DNA from 3 places in the Clostridium celatum genome. Region 2 is predicted to be linked to each of the others. Evidence: predicted binding sites of a transcription regulator. Region 2 holds the regulator's gene; each other region holds the start of a gene.
The links. Region 2 encodes Rex, which represses fermentation and respiration genes when NADH is low (regulators of the CRP and FNR family bind a similar motif). Its sites were predicted from a motif close to ATTGTTAANNNNTTAACAAT; they were not measured.
Positions count from the first base shown of each region.

Region 1: the regulator Rex is predicted to act here: its motif matches at 2,391-2,410, upstream of LPC13_RS07245 (DUF969 domain-containing protein).
Region 3: the regulator Rex is predicted to act here: its motif matches at 1,756-1,775, upstream of LPC13_RS10095 (acetyl-CoA C-acetyltransferase).

Region 1 covers NZ_JAJKGM010000012.1:38,530-42,830, reverse strand. Annotated here, with positions in the region: gene LPC13_RS07260 (MATE family efflux transporter) at 1-853, shown strand, start outside; gene LPC13_RS07255 (MerR family transcriptional regulator) at 1,025-1,846, shown strand; gene LPC13_RS07250 (hypothetical protein) at 1,909-2,265, shown strand; gene LPC13_RS07245 (DUF969 domain-containing protein) at 2,517-3,188, shown strand; gene LPC13_RS07240 (DUF979 domain-containing protein) at 3,209-4,138, shown strand; gene pcp (pyroglutamyl-peptidase I) at 4,281-4,301, shown strand, end outside.
Region 2 covers NZ_JAJKGM010000010.1:77,098-81,398, reverse strand. Annotated here, with positions in the region: gene LPC13_RS06620 (acyl-CoA dehydrogenase) at 1-32, opposite strand, end outside; gene LPC13_RS06615 (short-chain-enoyl-CoA hydratase) at 191-1,000, opposite strand; gene LPC13_RS06610 (redox-sensing transcriptional repressor Rex) at 1,373-2,008, opposite strand; gene LPC13_RS06605 (heavy metal translocating P-type ATPase) at 2,447-4,301, opposite strand, start outside.
Region 3 covers NZ_JAJKGM010000021.1:38,098-42,398, reverse strand. Annotated here, with positions in the region: gene LPC13_RS10095 (acetyl-CoA C-acetyltransferase) at 519-1,700, opposite strand; gene LPC13_RS10090 (deoxycytidylate deaminase) at 1,981-2,478, opposite strand; gene upp (uracil phosphoribosyltransferase) at 2,701-3,330, opposite strand; gene rpiB (ribose 5-phosphate isomerase B) at 3,400-3,849, opposite strand; gene LPC13_RS10075 (L-threonylcarbamoyladenylate synthase) at 3,914-4,301, opposite strand, start outside.

The DNA.
Region 1 (4,301 bases), on a different contig from region 2:
ACCAAAGCTTGCAATGATATCTACAATAAGTGGTGCAATAACTAATATAGCATTGGATTATATTTTTATTTTTAAATTAGGAATGGGAATAAAGGGAGCAGCTATTGCAACTGGTTTAGGACAAATAATAACTGTTACTATAATATTGCCACATTTCTTGATGAAAAAAGGATATTTATCATTTGGAAATGTAAAATTATCAATTGATACAATAAAAGAATTTTGTACTATAGGATTTCCATCATTTTTTGCACAAGGTAGTTATTCTATAATAGTGTTACTTCATAATATAGCATTAGTAAATTATGTAGGAGAAATAGGAGTATCAGCATATAGTATATTAAATTATTTAACTACTAATATATATATGGTGCTTTATGGAATAACTTTAGGAGTTCAACCGCTTGTAAGTTATAACTATGGAAGAAAAGATAGTAAAAAGATGTTAGGTTTCTTTAAAATAACAAATGTTTCAAATATATTAATAACTACATTTTTTGTAGTTATAAGTTTTGTTTTTGGGCCAATGCTAATATCAATATTTACAAATGATATGTATATATCACAATTGTCATATGATGCTTTAAAAATAGCATGTTTAAGTTATTATGCAGTAGGATTAAATCTAAATACTCTTGTATATTATCAAGCAATTGAAACACCTAAATATTCAAATTTAAGTTGTTTATTAAGATCAGTGGTGTATTTACCAATATGTTTATTTGTACTTGGAAGAATGTTTGGAGTAACTGGAATATGGGCAAGTGCTATTGTATCAGAAAGTTTAACTTTTATCACAATTAAATTACTTGCAGATATAAAGACATCTACTGCAAAGGTAGTTAATGCTTAATAAAGAGTTTAAATAAGAAATATATATTATAAAACTAGGCTTATTCATAAATGCTTAAAAGGTGTTTATGAGTAAGCCTAATTTTGATTTCAATAAATTATTAAAGTATAAGTTATTAATGTATAATAAGGAATATAAGTATGTATTTAATAATTGGGAGAGAAATATATTATGAAAACAAAATATTCAATTGGAAAAGTAGCCAAAATACATAATATGACCATAGAGTCTTTAAGACATTATGATAGAGTAGGGTTACTTAAGCCATCATATATAAATGAGGATACTGGATATAGATATTATAGTGCAAAAGACTTTGTAATACTTGATTTAATAAAGCAATGCAAATCTATGGGACTATCTCTAGATGAAATAAAAATAATAATAGAAAATTATACTTCTTTAGAATCGGTATTAGATGTTATAGGAAAGCAAAAGAACATTATTGATACAAAAATAAATGAATTAAATAGAATAAAAGATAATATTAATTTTTTAGAGGAACGAATAAAAAAAACTTTGGAAGAAGGCTTAAATAGAATTTTTATTAAAGAATATAGTGAAAGAGAATTTGTTAAATACAACAATACTAATAGATTTACAGAAGAATTTGAGGTGAATTTAAGTAAGGCGTTAGCAGAAGTTGAAAAGGATAATTCATATTTTAATAAAGAATTAGCATTTATTATTGATCATAATGAATTTATAAAAAATAATAAAATAATTTATAAAAATATGATGCTTAGTTTTTCTAAAAATGTTGATTTTAAAGGTGATGAAAAAATAGTAATTCCAGCAGGAAAATATTTAACTTTAAACTTTGATGATGATTATAATGAAAGTAAAAAATATTATAATATTATTTTTTCATACATAAAAGAAAATGATATTAAAGTAATTGGTGATTTTTATGAAATTTATATTATTACAAGAGTAGGTAGTGATGGTAGGGAGAAATCTTTAGGAAAGCTTCAAATACGCATAGATAATTAAATAAAAAGTTATAAAAAGTCCACAATATAGATAAGATATTAATAAATGGAGGATAAATTAAAATGAAAAAGTTATTTTTTTTAGTACTGATTATAAGTTTAATGAAAATAAGTATTTGCAAGGCAGACACAATTAATCCTGAAGAAATAAATGATTATGATTTAGTTAGACATTACTATTATAATTCAGATTATGAAAATCCCTATAGCTATTATTATGATTATAAAAAAGGTGGCTTTATAGATTATGAAAATAAATATAAAGATAATCATATATATAAAAATAATTTAGATAATCATAAAAAGCATAAGGACAACTTTTATGATAATTATTATAAGGATTACTATAATAATTATTATGATTTCAACTATTATGATTATTATTATGATTATTTACAGCATAATTACTATATGGATTAAATTTATATTATATTTATTATGAATAAATATTGAATAATGTGGAATATTTATTCAATATTTATTTTATTTTAATATGGCACAAAAATGAAAAATTAAAAATAGAGTGATAGATGTAAAGGGGAATTATTGATGAAATATTAAAAAAGAGGGTGTTGTATTAATAAAAGGTTATTAAATAGCAAATAAATCTGTAGACAAATGTCGAAAAAAGATGTATATATATTATATAAACATATGATGGAGGGAAAGAAATGGTATTAATAGGAATTTTAATAGTAATTATAGGATTTGCATTAAAACTTGATAGTATTGCAGTAATAATAATATCTGGACTTGTAACAGGTTTTGCAGCAAATATGGATTTAAATGAAATATTAACAATACTAGGACAAACTTTTGTTAATCAAAGATTAATAACAATTTTTATATTAACGTTACCTGTAATAGGTATATCAGAAAGATATGGTTTAAAAGAAAAAGCAGTTTCATTAATAAAGCAAGTAAAAAATCTTTCAACAGGAAAGCTTTTAACACTTTATTGTTTAATAAGACAAATTGCTGGAGCTATGTCATTAAGAATAAGTGGACATCCTCAATTTGTTAGACCTTTAATAAATCCAATGGCTCAAGGAGCAGCAATAAGTAAGTATGGAAAATTAGATAAAAAAACAGAAGCTAAAATTAAAGCAGCAGCAGCTTCTATGGATAACTACGGTAATTTCTATGGGCAAAACTTATTCCTAGCTAGTTCAGGAGTTTTATTAATTTCTAATACATTAAGTGAATTAGGATATGCAACAACAGGATTAGATATTGCAAAGGCATCGATTCCAGTAGCGATAATTGCATTTGTATTAGTATTAGTTCAAAATATTTTACTGGACAAGCAGTTAGAAAGACAATTTGGCAAAAAGAATAAATAGTCACTAAGGAGGAAAAAAGTATGGATTTTGCAGCAATTTCTAATACATTATTAGAGATTTTCTACATAATAATTGGAATTATGATGTTAAATACAGCTGTATTAACATTAAAAGATAAAAATCATAAGGCTAAAATAGGAACAGCATTATTTTGGGCTTTACTTGGAATAATATTTATATTTGGACCATCAATACCACCAGCACTAGTTGGTGCAACATTAGTAGTTATAGCAGTACTTACTTTAACTAAGCAAGTTAAACCAGGAACTGTTAAAGCGTTAGATGAAAAATTTGGGGAAGAGCAAGCTGAAAAGTTAGGGCTTAAGGTATTTGTACCATCATTAATTATAGCTTTAGCAGCATTAGGTATTGCACAATTTACACCAATTTCAGGAACAGCAGCTATAGGTGTAGCGGCAGTTATTGCAGTAATAGTTACATTTATTATTACTAAAGCAAAACCAAGAGTATTAGTTGAAGAATCAGATAGAATGCTTCAATCAGTAGGATCAGTTAGTATATTACCACAATTATTAGCAGCGCTTGGAGCGTTATTTACAGCAGCAGGAGTTGGAGATGTAATTTCTTCAGGAATATCAAGTGTATTACCACAAGGGAATATATTCATAGGAGTTACTGCTTATTGTGTAGGAATGGCATTATTTACAATGATAATGGGAAATGCTTTTGCAGCATTCTCTGTAATAACAGTTGGTATAGGTATACCATTTGTATTTGCACAAGGAGCTAATGTTGCAATCGCAGGAGCTTTAGCATTAACAGCAGGTTACTGTGGAACATTATTAACTCCAATGGCAGCTAACTTTAACATAATGCCAGCAGCGTTACTTGAAATTGAAGATAAAAATTCAATAATCAAGCACCAAGCACCAGTAGCATTAATTTTATTAGCAATACATATTGTTTTAATGTATTTCTTAGCATTTTAATTAAAAAATAAATTTAATATGTTATAATGTATATGAGGTATTTTCTAAAGATTTTATGCTTTAGGGAATATCTCATAATTCGTCAGGTAGAGATTAATTAAATTTTACCAAGGAAGAAAAAGTGAAAAGGGAGAAGATAGAGATGAAAGTTTTAATAACAGGA
Region 2 (4,301 bases):
AACTCTTGTTCTCTAGTTAATCCAAAATTCATTGCTTTTTTACCTCCCTGCAATACCCTTATTGTGTAAATATATATACACAACTTACTTATATATTTGAATAAATCAGTAGTCTTTAGCTTGTACTTAGTAGTTTAAGATGAAATATCCAAACCCTTAACCCTAACCTCTAACTGCTAATTATTAATCCCTAATTATTTTTAAAGTTCTTTGCTCTTCTTTCTAAGAAAGCTGTCATTCCTTCAACTTGATCTTCTGAGTCAAAGCATTTACCAAAGTCTTCTGCCTCAATCTCTATAGCTTTATCCATATCTACCTGCATTCCTCTATTAATTGCATCTTTACAAAGCTTTACTGCAATTGGAGCATTAGCATTTATAGCTGCTGCCATTTTCTTAGCTTCATCCATTAAATTTTCTAACGGAACAACCTTATTAACTAATCCAATTCTTAAAGCTTCTTCAGCATTAATCATTGCACAAGTATAAATTAATTCTTTAGCTTTACCTAGTCCAACTATTCTTGGTAATCTTTGGGTTCCTCCAAATCCTGGAGTAATTCCAAGCCCTGCTTCCGGTTGAGCAAATTTTGCCTTTTCTGATGCAATTCTTATATCACATGCCATAGCAAGTTCACAACCTCCACCTAATGCAAATCCTGAAATTGCAGCTATTACAGGTTTATTTAAAGTTTCTAATCTTCTAAATACTTTATTACCTAAAAGTCCAAACTCTTCTCCACCCTTAGAATCTAAATCTTTCATCTCAGCAATATCAGCCCCTGCAACAAAAGACTTTTCTCCTGCTCCTGTAAGTATCACACAATAAATATCGTTATCATTTTCTATATTAGTAATAGCAACATCTAAATCCTTTAAAGTGTCAGAGTTTAAAGCATTTAATGCTTTTGGTCTATTTATTGTTATAATTGCTAAATTCCCCTCTTTTTCAAGAGTTACATTTTTTAACTCTTCTTCTAAGATTACATTTTTAATTTCCATGATTCTTCCTCCCTTTTATACCCAAATTCATTTATACCCTATAATTCTTTGTTAATTATGTAACAAATAAATCAAAAAAAATAACTCATAATCTCATCTTTGGTTAGAAGATTCTGAATAATCTTAACCTACTTATAATTATAATAGCTAAATTTAGCATTTGCAATTAATATTTTCTTTTTTAGTATATTAATTCTTTATTTTCAATTTTTTTCTTGGAATACGTTTACTATTATCTCTTTTTTCCCTTTATTTTCTTTTGTATAATAAATAACAATTTAAATATTAAATTACACATTAAAAACGTATAATAGACTTAAATTTTAATAATAAAAAAAATAGCATACATCTTAAATCATGTATGCTATCATTTTACTTTTCATCTTTATTCATTAAATATACCAAAGTTAATAAACTTTCTGAAAGGTGTACATTCTCCACAGTAACATCACTTGGTACTGATAAATCTACAGGTGCAAAATTCCATATAGCTTTTACTCCACCCTTAACTAATATATCACTAACTTTTTGAGCATTTATTCTTGGAACACAAATTACTCCAATATCTATAGTATTACTTTCTAAATACTGTGCTAATGTATCAATATCGTTTATTTCTACATCTCTAATTTTCATTCCTACAAGCTTAGGATTTGCATCAAATATAGCCTCTATTGATAATCCATCATCAGAAAATCTTCCATAGTTTGCAATTGCTTGCCCTAAGTTACCTGCTCCAACTATTACTCCTTTATAATCCTTATCTAATCCTAAAATTAAACTAATTTGTTTATATAATTCTTTTACATTGTACCCATAACCTTGTTGACCAAAATCTCCAAAATTATTTAAATCCTGTCTTATTTGAGATGCAGTAAATCCTATTTTTTCTCCCAATTCTTTGGAAGAAATTCTATCTACTTCATTTCTCATCAACTCTTTCAAATATCTATGGTATTTTGGTAATCTTTTAATTACTGCCATAGAAACATTTTTTTTCTTCTCCATAGTATATGAATCTCCTTATTCTTTTAAAAATTCTCTATTTTACCAACCTAACACTTTGATAATATAATAACATACTTTTTATTTTAATTCTATATTTACAAATATGATTTAAAATTTTTAAATACTTATATAATTTAAATTAAAACTCATTTTTAATTTAAATTTAATTTTATTAACTTTTAACTTAAAAATATTTTATTTCAATTTATATATTTTTTCAATGCTTACTTTCATCTCAAACTTATTTTTGCCTAAAAATAGAGACTTATGTATAACGTAGCAGATCCGTTATACATAAGTCTCATTTAAATGCAAAGTTAGATTCTACAATCTAACTTTATACAAGAGTCAAAGCTGATCTTGTATGCTACACCCTTATGCCTTAAAAATGTTCTCGACTTAAATTATTATAATTAACATAATATATTTTGTCAATATTTATCGAATGATTCTCATTGAATTTAATACTGCTATTAAGGTTACTCCAACATCTGCAAATACAGCTGCCCACATGTTTGTTAAACCTAAAACAACTAATATCATTACTGCAATCTTAACCCCTAGTGAAAAAATTATATTTTGCCATAATATTTTACTTGTTCTTTTTGAAACTTGTATAGAATCAACTAATGAATAAATATTATCTTGCATTAATACAACATCAGCAGCCTCAATTGCTGCATCTGAACCAACGCCACCCATAGCAACTCCAATGTCAGCTCTCGCTAATACTGGTGCATCGTTTATTCCATCACCAACAAATACTACTTTTCCTTTTGTATCACTTCTATTTAATAACTCTTCAACTTTCCCAACCTTATCTCCAGGTAATAACTCTGAATATACTTCATCTATTCCTATATTCTTAGCTACCTCTTCTGCAACTAATTTATTATCTCCAGTAAGCATTACTGTCTTTTTAATCCCTGCTGATTTTAATGACTTTAAAGCTTCTTTTACATTTTCTTTTATCTCATCAGATATAACTATATTCCCTTTATATAATCCATTAATAGCAACATGTACTATAGTTCCAATGGATTTTTTTTCTTCATAGTTTATATTATAAGATTTCATTAGCTTACTATTTCCAATTAGTACGTTATTATCCCTTATACTAGCTTCTATACCATATCCGGAAATTTCTTTATAATTCTTTATCTCTTCTTTATTTATATCTTTTCCATAAGCTTGTATTATTGATTTTGCAATAGGATGATTAGAGTGACTTTCTCCAATTGCAGTAATCTCTAAAAGCTCACTTTCACTTATATTTTCTGTATTTATTTCAGTTACTTTAAACACACCTTTTGTTAAAGTTCCGGTTTTATCAAAAACCACTACTTCACTTTCTTTAAGTGCTTCTAGATAATTTCCTCCTTTAACTAGTATACCTTTTTTAGATGCAGCCCCTATTCCAGAGAAAAATCCTAAAGGAATTGATACCACTAAAGCACATGGACAGGATACTACTAATATGGATAATGCTTTATAAATCCATTCTGAAAATGTAGCATCTTTTAGTATTAATGGTGGTATTATTGCTACAACTATAGCTACTATAACTACTATTGGAGTATATACCTTTGCAAATTTTGTTATAAACTTTTCTGTTGGTGCTTTTTTATTTGAAGCATTCTCAACTAATTCTAATATTCTTGCTACGGTTGATTCACCATATTCTTTATTTACCTTAACCTTTAATACTCCATTGGTATTTATAGCTCCAGATAATATTTCATTTCCTTCTTTAATTTCTCTTGGAACTGATTCACCTGTTAATGCAGCTGTATCTATAAAGCTTGTTCCTTCAATTACTACACCATCTAGAGGTATTCTTTCACCTGGCTTAACAATTATAATTTCATCGATATAAACATCCTCTGGTGAAACCTTTATTTCTTTATTATCTCTTAATACATTTGCATAATCTGCCCTTATATTCATAAGAGATGAAATTGATTTTCTAGATTTATTTACTGCATATCCTTGGAACATTTCTCCTACTTGGTAGAAAAGCATAACAGCCACTGCTTCTGGATATTCACCTATAAAAAATGCACCAATTGTAGCTATACTCATAAGGAAATTTTCATCAAATATTTCTCCTCTAGCTATATTTTTTATTGCAGTTAAAACTACATCTCCTCCTATGATCAAATAACTAGTTGCAAATAAAATTATTGATAATAAATTTCCATCCCCTTTAAATATTAATGCAATGACATACGCTACTATACCTATAATTAACCTTAAATTGTCTTTAATATAAAATAATAATTTATTATCTGTG
Region 3 (4,301 bases), on a different contig from region 2:
ATACTTAGTTATCTAGTATCTTGCTATCCCCGTTAGCTGAGGTAATTATATACCTACTCAATAATTAATTAAAACTTCATTTTTCATTATTTTTTACAATTTAACCCTAAATTAAGCTATTATTAAATGTTATTGCTTAAATACTTACTCAAAAGCCTCTTTTTATCAATTTCTCTTTTTTTTGCAAGATATTTTTTTAAACTTTATTTTTTTAAAATTTTCATAATTTTCAGATTTGTTAAGCCTTTTTTTTGGCAACGTTTAATAATTCTTTTTTTTTTAGTTTTACTAAAATTTATTATTAATTTTTAAATTTTTTATATATTTTTATAGTTTTCTAAAATTTTCCTTAATCGTTGTAAAAACTTAAAATTATATTTTTTGAATAATTTCACTCTAGCTTATTCATTATTTTTTCCTTTTAATTTATTTTTTATTCTTATGATTATTATTAAATATTTTTATATAGCTCCATAATGATAAAAGGAGCTATTAAAAGCTCCTTTTATCCATTTTTCTTATATTCTCTCAACTATTAAAGCAGTTCCCATTCCTCCGCCAATGCAAAGTGTTGCTAAACCTTTCTTAGCATCTCTTTTTTCCATTTCATGAAGTAATGTAACTAATATTCTTGCTCCTGAAGCTCCTACCGGATGTCCAAGTGCTATAGCTCCACCATTAACATTAACCTTACTCATATCAAAGTTTAAATCTTTAGCCACAGCTAAGCTTTGAGCTGCGAATGCTTCATTTGCTTCTATTAAATCTAAATCTTCGACTGTTAATCCAGTTCCTTCTAAAGCTTTCTTAGTTGCATGGAATGGTCCATATCCCATGATTGATGGCTCTAATCCCTTGCTTCCATAAGAAAGTATTTTAGCCATTGGCTTTAACCCTAACTCTTCTGCTTTTTCTGCACTCATAACTACAAATGCTGCTGCACCATCATTAATTCCTGATGCATTTGCTGCAGTTACTGTTCCATTTTTTACGAATGCAGGTCTTAATTTAGCCATAGCTTCTATAGTAGCTCCGAATCTTGGGAATTCATCTGTATCAAATACTTTTGGTTCACCTTTTCTTTGTGGAATAACTACTGGAACTATTTCATCTTTAAATCTTCCTTCTTTTATAGCTCTTTCAGCTTTAATTTGTGATTGCACAGCAAATTCATCTTGCATTTCTCTAGTTAAGTTCCATTCTGTAGCTATATTTTCAGCTGTTACTCCCATATGATAATCATTAAATGCATCCCATAATGCATCCTTTATCATAGTATCAACCATTTTTCCATCGCCCATTCTTTGTCCCCATCTAGCTCCTGGAATTGCATAAGGTGCTGCAGACATATTTTCCATACCACCAGCTACAACTACATCACAATCTCCTGCTTTAATCATTTGAGCTGCTAATGCTACTGATCTTAAACCTGATCCACAAACTTTATTTATTGTCATTGCTGGAACTTCAACTGGTAGCCCTGCTTTAACAGATGCTTGTCTAGCTACATTTTGACCTTGCCCAGCTTGTATAACATTACCCATTATTACTTCTTCAACTAATTCTGGCTTTACACCAGCTCTATTTACAGCTTCTTTAATTACTAATGCTCCTAAATCTGCTGCTGGAACATCCTTAAGCGATCCTCCAAATGAACCTATAGCAGTTCTTACCGCACTAACTATTACTACATCTCTCATAAAAAAATCCTCCCTCGTTTTTAACCCTTAAATCATAATAGTGCTAATTGTTTAAATTGTTAAACAATTAACACTATTATTATACCACTTTATTTTTTCCAATATCAACTAATATTTAAAATATTTTACCTTTTTATATATTTTAAAAAATTTTTTCTATCTATGTAAATTCTCTTTGTAATTTAATAAAAAAAATACAACATTTAAATTAATTCAAATAACATTTTAATCATAAAATTGATGATGAATTTTAACTAATTGTTATTTGATTATCAATATTTTAAACATCTTTTATATTTAATGATAAATCTATTTTTTCATGAGCTGACTCTATTTGTTTCAAATTTACTCCTGCAGCCTTAAACATTCTTTTAGATGCCTTTACTGAATCTGTATTAGCATATTTATCACTCAAATATACTACTTCATTTATTCCCGATTGTATTATAGCTTTAGCACATTCATTACAAGGGAATAATGCAACATATATTCTACAATTTGATAAATCTTTTCCTTTTGCATTTAAAATAGCATTTAACTCTGCATGAACTACAAATGGATATTTTGTGTCTAATGCATCACCTTCATTTCCCCATGGAAATTCATCATCTGAACATCCCTTTGGAAGTCCATTGTATCCTATGCTCTCAATTATATTATTTTTATTCACAATACAAGCTCCAACTTGTGTATTAGGATCCTTACTTCTTTTAGCCGACAATAATGCAACTGCCATAAAATAATCATCCCAAGATAAATATTCTTTTCTTTTTGACATAAAATCATTCTCCTTATCTAATACATTTATATAAATTTTGCTTCACCCCCGATTCTACCTTATGATTTGTGGTTAAAATTCATGTATAATTAATTTTTTAATATATTCTTATAAATTTGTAAAGGAGTTAAGCTTCAATTTATGACTACTAATAATTAAATTATCTAATCTAGTTATCATTCTATTATAAAAGCGAAGACACTAGTCTTCGCTTTTACAATATTACTTAGTTCCAAAAAGTCTATCTCCAGCATCTCCAAGACCTGGTACTATATATCCTTTTTCATTTAATTTTTCATCTATAGCAGCAACATAGATATCAACATCTGGATGTTGTTCTTCTACTAATTTAATTCCTTCTGGTGAAGATATTAAGCACATTAATCTTATTTTTTTAGCTCCTCTTTGCTTTAATAATGTTATAGCATCGGCTGCTGAACCACCTGTAGCTAACATTGGATCAACAACTATAACATCTCTTTCCGCTATATCTTGAGGAAGTTTACAGAAATACTCTACTGGTTGTAGTGTTTCTTCATCTCTATATAATCCTATATGACCAACTTTAGCTGCTGGTATTAAATTTAATATTCCATCAACCATACCAAGTCCAGCTCTTAAGATTGGAACTATAGCCATCTTTTTACCAGCTAACATTTGACACTTAGTAGTACATATTGGAGTTTCAACTTCTACTTCTTCTGTTTCTAAATCTCTAGTTACTTCATATGCCATTAACATAGATACTTCTTCTACTAACTCTCTAAAGTATTTAGAACCTGTATCTTTGCTTCTTATGTATGCAAGTTTATGTGATATTAAAGGATGTTTCATTTCTGTTACTTTACTCATTGTATTATTCCTCCCAAATTAAACAAATTATATTTATTATATTCCAATTTACCTATTAATTATTAATATTTATTTAGAATATTTTTTTTCAATTTCAGTTATTTTATTTAGTCTTCTTATATGTCTATCGCCTTCAAATTCAGCCCCTAAAAAAGCTTTAACTATATCAATAGCTAATCCTTTACCAACAACTCTTTCTCCCATAGTTAAAATGTTAGCATTATTATGCTCTCTTGTTGCATGAGCACTAAATGTATCTGAGCAAAGCGCTGCTCTTATCCCCGGAACCTTGTTTGCTGCAATTCCTATTCCAATTCCAGTACCACATATTAAAATACCAAAATCAAACTCTTTAGCTACAACTGCTTCAGCCACTGGTAATGCTATGTCAGCATAATCACAAGACTCTTCTGTGTATGTACCAAAATCTTTAAATTCTATATTTTCAGATTTTAAGTAATTAGCTATCTCTTCTTTTAAATTTAATCCACCATGGTCACAACCTAATGCAATCTTCATAAAATCATCCTTCCTCTTTATTTATTTATAAAAAAAGGAGAATAGGTTCCCCCATCCTCCTTTATTATACATATATGATATCATATCCTGCAGCCTTATTTAATCTATTCATAATTGCAAGTCCAACTCCATACTCTTCAAAGCCTTGACATAAAATATAATCTACTCCTAAATCATCGCATTTTCTTAATGATTCAAATAAATTTTTTGCAATTTCGTATAAATTATTTTCGCTACCTAGTGATATAACTTCACCCTTATTAAATTTATTTAAATTTTCATCAGTTGTTAGTATCGCTACTGTATTATTTTTTTCTATATAATTTTCCATCATTTGATTAATAATTTCAATAGTTTTTTCATTTTTACCACTAATTATTTTTAAACTCGCCTTTGGGGCATAATGTCTATACTTCATACCTGGGGCTTTAGGCTTTAAATCATCACTTGGT